One region of the Streptomyces sp. PSU-S4-23 genome, then DNA from elsewhere that is predicted to be linked to it. Evidence: riboswitches for the same ligand, from Rfam matches in the RefSeq annotation. Region 1 holds a riboswitch; each other region holds the start of a gene.
What was found. Region 1 has a riboswitch for cyclic di-AMP ahead of ACZ79I_RS24285 (C40 family peptidase). Riboswitches for the same ligand answer to the same signal wherever they lie in the genome.
Positions count from the first base shown of each region.

Region 1 (2,191 bases):
GCCCGTGGACGTGGAGCCCGTGGACGTGGAGGAGGACCCGGAGGTGCCGGTCGTGGTGCCCGAGGACGACTGCTGCTGGGCGGCCTGCCGCGCCGCCTGCTGCCGCGCCAGCTCCTCCGCCTGACGCTGGGCCTCCTCCTGCTTCTTCTTCTCGATCGCGGCGAGCCGCGCCTTCTCCTCCGCGGTCAGGTCGGACAGCAGCTGCCGCGCGGTGGCGAGCTTCTCCTGGACGTCCGCCTTGGTCGCTCTGAGCTTCTGCTGCGACTCGGTGAGCGTCTGCAGGCTCTTGGCGGCCTCCCGCCGCTTCTGCATCGTCGCGGACTGCTCGGTGACGTACTGGTCGACCGCGTCCTTCTGGCGGCTGGTCAGCCGGCCCATCAGCTGGGTCTGGTCGAAGTAGTCCTGAGGCGAGTCGGCCAGCAGGAAGGTGGCCGTGTCGGGGGCCGCGGCCCCGGTGCGGTACTGCGCCGCGGCGAACGAACCCAGTTCGTCCCGCGCCTCGTTGAGCCTCTGGGTGCGCTGGGCGACGTCGTCGAGGAGCGTGTCGACGCGCTTGCGCTGCTTGGCGGTCTTCTCTTTGGCCGCGTTGTACTTGTCGGTGGCGGACTCGGCCTGGTGGTAGAGCTCGTCGACCTTCTTCTCGACCTCCTCGAGGCTCGGTCTGCCGTCCGTGGAGGGCGCGGCGTTCGCCGTCTGGGAGAGCAGGGCCACGGAGGTGAGGGCCGCCGTCGCGAGGGCGGGAGTCCGTATGCCTGCGATGCGCGTGCCCGAGGGGCGCGCCTTGCGGTGCGGCGCCATGGGAGGCGACTCCTTCCGTACACCGCCTACCGGGTTAGCTGTCGGGTTCGGGCGGGTGGTTCCGGAAGGTGTGCCCTACGGCCGTCCCCCGAAAGGTGGTTGGCCGATTCACCCCAAGGTCGGTTGGGTCCCCGGCTCCGGCTGCCCACGGGCACGCCGGACTCGGCGGGGGCCGCGCGGCCCGGCGACCTTCGCCGGTGGGGGTCGAGCGGCCCGCCCGGAACCGTAGCCAACTGGTGCGGCCCGTGTGAAGGTTGATGTGCGATATGCCCGATACATTTTCGTGACCTTGACCATGAGTGCGGCTCACCGCGGTCAATGGGGAGGGGTCTGCGGCGTGTTGGCCGCCTTTCCCCGGAGTCGGGGGAAGTGGTGCCCTGTGTCCGGTTCCCGGGCGTCGTTCGCGGCCGGGGCGGGAGACGGACGGCCTCCGGGCGGTGCGTCACCTTCGGTGATGCGACAGGCGCGGAGCGCGATGCCCGCCGGGGCGGGGGCTGCGGAAGATCCCCCTAGCCGTACGCATACCCGTACCCGTACCCGTACCCGGATCTGGTTCCGGTGGGACGGACTTCTCGGGGCGGCAACCGGTTGTCGGTGGGGCGGCCTAGACTCGGAGAGCGATGAGCAGCCTCTTTGACGACAGCTTCCTGGCGGACCTCAAGGGCACCCCGGCCCACGAGGAGGAGCCACCGCCGCCCGACGGCGATCACGGAGCGGAGCCGGTTCCGGACGATCTGTTCGGCGGACGGTTCGACGTGCCGCCGGACCGCGACTCCTATTACCGCAACGGCGCGCACCGCCCCGCCCTCGACCCGCAGGCGCTGCTGGAGGGGCTGAACGAGAACCAGCGCGCGGCCGTCGTGCACGCCGGCTCCCCCCTGCTCATCGTGGCCGGCGCCGGCTCAGGCAAGACCCGTGTGCTCACGCACCGCATCGCGTATCTGCTGGCCCAGCGGGGCGTGCACCCCGGCCAGATCCTCGCGATCACCTTCACCAACAAGGCCGCGGGCGAGATGAAGGAGCGCGTCGAGCAGCTCGTCGGCCCGCGCGCGAACGCGATGTGGGTGATGACCTTCCACAGCGCCTGTGTGCGCATCCTGCGGCGGGAGAGCAAGAAGCTCGGCTTCACGTCCTCCTTCTCGATCTACGACGCCGCGGACAGCAAGCGTCTGATGGCGCTCGTCTGCCGGGACCTGGACCTCGACCCCAAGCACTTCCCGCCCAAGTCCTTCAGCGCCAAGGTCTCCAACCTGAAGAACGAGCTGATCGACGAGGAGGACTTCGCCGGTACGGCGGCCGACGGCTTCGAGAAGACCCTCGCCCAGGCGTACGCGCTGTACCAGTCGCGACTGCGCGAGGCCAACGCGCTCGACTTCGACGACCTGATCATGAC
Region 1 is NZ_JBVMUU010000002.1:5,280,564-5,282,754, forward strand. It holds gene ACZ79I_RS24285 (C40 family peptidase) at 1-798, opposite strand, end outside; cyclic di-AMP (ydaO/yuaA leader) riboswitch at 807-976, opposite strand; gene pcrA (DNA helicase PcrA) at 1,419-2,191, shown strand, end outside.

Region 2 (2,191 bases), 1.7 Mb from region 1:
CGACCTGGGACCGGGTCGCGGAGTGCGAGAGCGGCGGATCCTGGAGCGCCGACACCGGCAACGGCCGCTTCGGCGGACTTCAGCTGTCGCAGGACGACTGGGACGCCTATGGCGGCCTGGACTACGCCCCGCGCCCCGACCAGGCCAGCCGCTCGCAGCAGATCGCCGTCGCCGAGAAGATCCTCGCCGACCGGGGCGTCTCCGTGTGGCCGGGCTGCGGCCTGCTCTCAGGGCTGGACAAGGACCCGGCCGCCGCCCACGTCGACACGGGGGTCGCCGGCGACGCGTCCGGCGGCGGTCCGGCCTCGGGCTCCGGTGCCGACTCCGGCCTGTCCGAGTCATCCGGATCATCCGGATCGGGTGGCTCTTCGGCATCCTCTTCCTCTTCTCCCTCTTCGTCCCCTTCCGCGACCTCGACGACCGATTCCGGTAAGAGCAAGGCGAATGCGAGTGAATCCGGCGATTCAGCCGATTCCGGTGACTCGGCGGCCGGTGTGACGAACGGTGATGACTCGGACAAGTCCGATCAGAACGGGGCCTCTTCGGGTGCCGGGGAGTCCGAGGACTCCGGTGCGGGCCGCCATCGCGGTGACAGTGCCGAGGAGGGCGCCCTGGACGGCCGTACCGGTGACGCGGCCGGCCGCCATGCCTCGCGCGACTCGTCCGCCCCGCTGTCCGCCGACGACGGCTCGTACACCGTCCGTCCCGGGGACAGCCTGTCGGGCATCGCCGACTCCCTTGACCTCACGGGCGGGTGGACGGCGCTGTACGACGCGAACAAGCAGACGGTCGGCACCGACCCCAACCTCATCCTCCCCGGTCAGAGCCTTGCGCTCGATGTCGACGGGACGGCGGGGCGGTCCTGAACTGCCGTCGCTGGAGTGGTGGTTCACGTCCCACTTCGTGCGCTATGTCCAGTTTGGTGAAAGTGAGAGATGGGTCTCACTCGCCCTGATCAGCTTTGAAATTCGGTGGATCGACTGCTTACGGTCTTGCCGCTCGCTTCAGCGGGCTCCCATGGCCGCCACGCCGAATCCTGCCAGCGGCCGTACGGAAACAGTCGTCGCGTCAAGCGCCGTAGGCAGGAGCGGGGGACCCAAGGTAAGTGCCGTGCCCGGACGTTGACCGGGGACGGCTTGGGGTGAAGCCGCGCGCCCTGACAAGCGCGGCCGGGCAACTCAACCGGCCCGAACCCGACAGCTCACCTCGCAGGCGTCGGTGAGGGGAACGAACCATGCTGTGTTCCGGCAACGGCAAGCACCGCCGCCCGTCCAAAGCCACCCGTGTCATCGCGCTCGCCGGCGTCACCGGCGCCGCCATCGCCGCCCCGCTGCTCGCGGCCGGCAACGCCTCGGCCGCCACCGCCGCCGAGTGGGACGCCGTCGCCCGGTGCGAGTCCGGCGGCAACTGGTCCATCAACACCGGCAACGGTTTCTACGGTGGCCTGCAGTTCACCAACTCCACGTGGGCCGCGTTCGGCGGCACCGCCTACGCCCCGCGTGCCGACCTGGCCACCAAGGCGCAGCAGATAGCCATCGCCGAGAAGGTCCTCGCGGGCCAGGGCAAGGGCGCCTGGCCGGTCTGCGGCAAGGGCCTGTCCAGCACCCCCTACAGCGGCGCGGTGAGCGGCGGCTCGTCGAGCGCCGCCAAGCCCGCCACCCGTCCGGCCACGCAGCAGTCCTCCCGGTCGGCCGCGCGCCCGGCCGCCCCGGCCGCTCCGAAGGCCGCCGCCACCCCCGCCGCCCCGAAGGTCGCGAAGGGCGACGGCGAGTACACGGTGGTCAAGGGCGACACCCTCAGCGGTATCGCCGCCGCGCACGACGTCAAGGGCGGCTGGCCGAAGCTGTTCCAGCTGAACAAGGGCGTCGTCAAGGACGCCGACCTCATCTACCCGGGCCAGCGGCTGCACCTGAAGTGACAGCCGTCCGGCAGCCGGACGACGGGGTCCTCACGGGCGCGGCCCCCACAGTGGAGGCCGCGTGAGGTCCGCCCCCGCCCCACGGGCTCCCCGCTCCGGTGCGTTTTCCCCCGAACGCACCGGGGCGGGGCTTTTTTCCTGTGTGTCCCGTGACGTTCGCCGCCTCTTCTCCGGGGGGCTTTGTTCCGTGCGGAAACAATGTGTACCGTCACTCTGTCCACGGGACGGTCGGTCGGCTTCCGGCATCCCGGGGACGGTTAGTCTCTAGTCGCA
Region 2 is NZ_JBVMUU010000002.1:3,554,917-3,557,107, reverse strand. It holds gene ACZ79I_RS16315 (LysM peptidoglycan-binding domain-containing protein) at 1-866, shown strand, start outside; cyclic di-AMP (ydaO/yuaA leader) riboswitch at 1,064-1,230, shown strand; gene ACZ79I_RS16310 (transglycosylase family protein) at 1,235-1,918, shown strand.
Region 2: another riboswitch for cyclic di-AMP. It lies ahead of ACZ79I_RS16310 (transglycosylase family protein); the one in region 1 lies ahead of ACZ79I_RS24285 (C40 family peptidase).

Region 3 (2,191 bases), 240 kb from region 1:
GTGCGGCCAGGTGGCCGCCCGGCTGTGCGACGTGGCACCCGACGGGGCGTCGACCCTCGTCACCCGTGGCGTCCTGGACCTGTCCGCACGCCACGGCCGCGACCGGACGGTTCCCTGGACCCCGGGTGCCACGGAGGACGTGACGGTCGAGCTGGGCGGTGTCGGGCACGTCTTCCCGCCCGGCCATCGCATCCGCCTCGCCGTGTCCTCCGTGTACTGGCCGTGGCTGTGGCCGCAACCGGGTTCGGAGGCGGGCCTCGTCCTGGACCCGGCGGGCAGCCGGCTCGAACTTCCCCTGCACACGGCGCAGTCCGGGCCGCCCATCGTGTTCGGGGAACCGGAGCACGCCCGGCCGCTGGGCATCAGCTCCCCCGCCATGCTCGACGAGCCGCGCCCGCCCCGGCTGGTGGTCCGGGACGTGGCGAAGGGCGAGTGGCGCCTCGAACTCGCCCCGTGCCGCGAGGGTGTTCTCGTGTACCCCGACGGTCTCGAGGTCACCGAGGACGCCCGGGAGACGTACACCGTCGAGGACGCGGACGCGTTGACGGCCCGGGCCCGCTCGGACCGGTCGATCCGGATGCACCGCCCGGAGACGGGATGGGACGCCAGGGTGGAGACGCACTCCGGGATCGCCTGCACGGCGGCGGAGTTCGTCGTCTCGGACGAGGTGGTCTGCAGGGACGGGGACGAGGTGGTGTTCCACCGGACATGGGAGACGAGGATTCCCCGCACGGTGACCCCCTCCACCACGCCGGTGAAATGCCCGAATTAGTGGTATTCGGACCACATTTCCTGTGAGCTTCACCACTCGGAGAGCCGATGGCGCGAGCGGATCGCGCCGAACGGATGATCGCTGACCGATTTGCCCGAATTGCTATCTGATTTCCCATATTACCAAATTCCCCAACACGGGGAGGAAGTCAGTGAAATCGGTCACCTCACCCCGACACCACTCTTTTCAGTCATGTAGCCAACTTCCCGTCCACAAAGGGCGCGTTGGCCGCTGAGCTCAAAGCGGATCAACATCGACATTGCAGAATGTCAAGGTCATTTCGACCGGACCATGACTTCTCGCTTGTTCCGGGCATCTCCCCTCGCATACCTTCCTCTCGACCCGAGCGGATCGCCGAATCCTGCCGCCGCTCGAGGGCCCATCCACCGATGACGGCAGGAGCGGGGGACCCAGGTAAGTCGCCGAGCCGGACACCGCGCCGGAACGGCTTGGGGTGAAGCCGTGCCCTCGGGACCGAGGACACGGCCGGGCACCTCCCAGCCCGAACCCGACAGCTCACCTCGCAGGCGCCGGAGAGGAAAACGACATGCCCGCTTTCGCCCTGCCCGTACGCCGTCGGAACGACCGGTCCAAGGCCACCCGCGTCCGCCGCACCCTCGCCGTCGCGGCGACCGCCGCCGCGGTGCTCGCCCTTCCCGTCGTCGGCGCGACGAGCGCCTCGGCCGCCACACCCGCCACCGGAGCGGCGACGGCCACGACCTACCGCGGCGGCAGCCTCGACGGCTGGATACGTCAGTCGCTGACCGTCATGGCGAAGAACGGGATTCCCGGTTCCTACAACGGGATCTACCGCAACGTGATGCGCGAGTCGGCGGGCAACCCGCGGGCCATCAACCTCTGGGACTCCAACGCCGCGAAGGGCATTCCGTCCAAGGGCCTCCTGCAGGTCATCGACCCGACCTTCCGCGCGTACCACGTGCCCGGCACGGCGTACGACCCCTACGACCCGGTCGCGAACATCACGGCCGCCTGCAACTACGCGGCCCACCGGTACGGCTCGATCGACAACGTCAACAGCGCCTACTGAGCCCGAACAGTCTCTCGAGGACGACGGCGATGCCGTCGTCCTCGTTGGACAGGGTGACCTCGTCGGCGACCGCCTTGAGTTCGGGGTGGGCGTTGGCCATGGCGACGCCGTGCGCGGCCCAGTCGAACATGGGGATGTCGTTGGGCATGTCGCCGAAGGCGATGGTCCGCGACGGGCTCAGGCCCAGATGCTCGGCCGCCAGCGCGAGCCCCGTCGCCTTGGTGATGCCGCACGGCTGGAGTTCGACGGTTCCGGGCCCCGACATGGTGACCGTCGCCAGGGACCCGATCGCACCGCGGGCCGCCACCGCCAACTCGTCGTCCGACAAGGTGGGATGGCGCAGCAGCACCTTGCTGATGGGCTCGCACCAC
Region 3 is NZ_JBVMUU010000002.1:5,044,948-5,047,138, reverse strand. It holds gene ACZ79I_RS23130 (CocE/NonD family hydrolase) at 1-772, shown strand, start outside; cyclic di-AMP (ydaO/yuaA leader) riboswitch at 1,147-1,317, shown strand; gene ACZ79I_RS23125 (transglycosylase SLT domain-containing protein) at 1,320-1,820, shown strand; gene ACZ79I_RS23120 (HAD family hydrolase) at 1,804-2,191, opposite strand, start outside.
Region 3: another riboswitch for cyclic di-AMP. It lies ahead of ACZ79I_RS23125 (transglycosylase SLT domain-containing protein); the one in region 1 lies ahead of ACZ79I_RS24285 (C40 family peptidase).

Region 4 (2,191 bases), 4.4 Mb from region 1:
GCCCACCCTGGAGGGCGGCAAGACGGTCGCGATCGAACTTCCGTGGACCACCCGGGTCCAGTCCGTCGCGGCGGGAGGGCAGCAGGAGCCGTGACGGCCGCGGCGGCCCGGCCCGGGCCCTCAGACACAGGCGGGCCCCGCCACCCGCCCGAAGGCCCCCCGCGGCGGCACGCGGAAGGCGTGGGGCGCGGGCACCGGCCTCGCCGGTGCGGTGGGCGACCGGGACGCCGCGCAGGGTGCCCGGCCCCGGCGGCACCCCCTCCGCACCGGCTGCGGCCCGCCCGGCGGTCACCGGGAGTGTTCCGGCCCGCCCCGGTCCGCTCCCGCTCCGCGATCCCGTGGTGCCGGCAGGACCCCGCGCCCCAGCAGCCAGGGCAGGACGCGCCACAGGCCCACGCAGACGAGGAACGTCCCCGCGCCCGCGGCGATGCCGGCGGCCCGGCCGAGCGACACATCCACCACCAGGAGCACCGAGCCGGTGAGCGCCAGCATCAGTACGCCCATCCCGATCGTTGCGAGACGGGAGGAGACCCGCACGATGACGGGCTTGGCGTTCTGCTGGAAGAGCGAGCGGTGCAGCGCGGCGGGCGCCGTGAACAGGGCCGCGGCCAGCGCGGAGAGGAGCAGCGTCGTGACGTAGATGACGCGCTGGACCGTGTCCAGGGAGGGGAAACGCGGGGTGAAGGCCAGGGTCAGCAGGAACGCGAACAGGATCTGGACCCCGGTCTGGGTGACGCGCAGTTCCTGCAGCAGTTCGGCGAAATTGCGGTCGGCGCGCTCCAGGGGAGTCTCGCGCCGCGCCTGGTGGGGAGCTCGGTCGGCCATGGTGCACGAGTTCCCGTTACGGCCCTGGTCACGCCACGGCGGGGCGACGGCGCAGCGGGCCGTCGCCCCGCCGGCCGCATCAGCTCACCCGTCCGTACCAGACGCTCTTCGTCCAGATCTTCTGGAGCCTGACCACGTCCCCGGTCTTCGGGGAGTGCCAGATCTTTCCCTTCCCGGCGTAGATGCCGACGTGGTAGATGTTCCGGCCCGAGTGGAAGAACACCAGGTCTCCGGCCCTGCGGTGCGAGGACGAGACATGGTGCGTCCTGTTGTACTGCGCCGCGGCCGTGCGGGGCAGTTTCTTGCCCGCCTTCTTGTAGGCGTAGAGCGTGAGCCCGGAGCAGTCGAAGCGGCGTGGTCCGGTGGCACCCCACTTGTACGGGGCACCCTTCTTCGACGCCGCGACCCGGAGGGCCTTCGTGGCCGGTGTCATGGCGGCCGCGTCGGTGGCGACGCCGGGGACAGCGATGCCGCCGCCGACGGCGGCGAGGGTGAGGGCCGAGGCGGTGCCGGCCCGGGTCAGCAGCGACGGGACACGATTGAGCGCAGCCATGCGCAACCCTTCGTCAGCCGCCTGTGAAGGATGACCTGTCGGATTCGGACTGGCGAAGTAGCCCGGCCGCTCGCGCGGCTTCACCCCAAGGACCGTCCGGATCTCTCCGGTGGCCCGCCTTGCCGGGTCCTCCACTCCTGCCGATCCACTCCTGTCGACCGGTCGTCCGGGCGGCGGCAGGATTCGGCGTCCGCCCGGACCGCCCCGCCGCGGTGGCGGGGGCTTGTCGTCAGGAAGGGATCTTCACCTACCAGGGTCCGAAAATCACAATGGAATCGGTGATTTGTGGCGTTACTCACCACTCACTCGTTCGGGTGGACAACCCTCTTTTCGGGGGAAGTTGAGGGCATGAACCAGGCCCCGACCTGCATCGGAGTCCCGCCTTGCGCCCTGTGGGCAGCCGTGTTGTGCGACTCCTGCGGGCCTGGGGCCGGAGCCGTCTCTACTCCGGTCTGGGGTACACCATTTGGCCCGTTTGAGCCGCGCCGGACGGACGGCCGTCCGTCCGGCATGCCTGCGCAGCGGTCTGTCCGGCTCACCCTTCCGGCCCGGGGCGCGAGGCCGTTGTCCGCCGATTCCCCCGGAGGCGCCGGGGGATCGGCTCATTCCGGTCCGGGCGGCAGGGCGACGCGGCCCGTGCGGCGTTCGCCGTCGAGGACGCGCAGGGCGCGGGCGAGGGTCGGGCCGTGCAGTTCGTGCTCCCCGCGCAGGTGCATCTGCGTCAGCGCGTCGCGCAGGGCCGCGGCCTTGCCCACCAGGGCCTGGGCTGCGCGCAGTCCCCGGTAGGTGTCACCCGAGTGTGCCGGGTTGACA
Region 4 is NZ_JBVMUU010000002.1:921,944-924,134, reverse strand. It holds gene ACZ79I_RS05005 (ATP-binding protein) at 1-94, shown strand, start outside; gene ACZ79I_RS05000 (DUF6328 family protein) at 289-825, opposite strand; gene ACZ79I_RS04995 (C40 family peptidase) at 905-1,378, opposite strand; cyclic di-AMP (ydaO/yuaA leader) riboswitch at 1,382-1,577, opposite strand; gene ACZ79I_RS04990 (hypothetical protein) at 1,981-2,191, opposite strand, start outside.
Region 4: another riboswitch for cyclic di-AMP. It lies ahead of ACZ79I_RS04995 (C40 family peptidase); the one in region 1 lies ahead of ACZ79I_RS24285 (C40 family peptidase).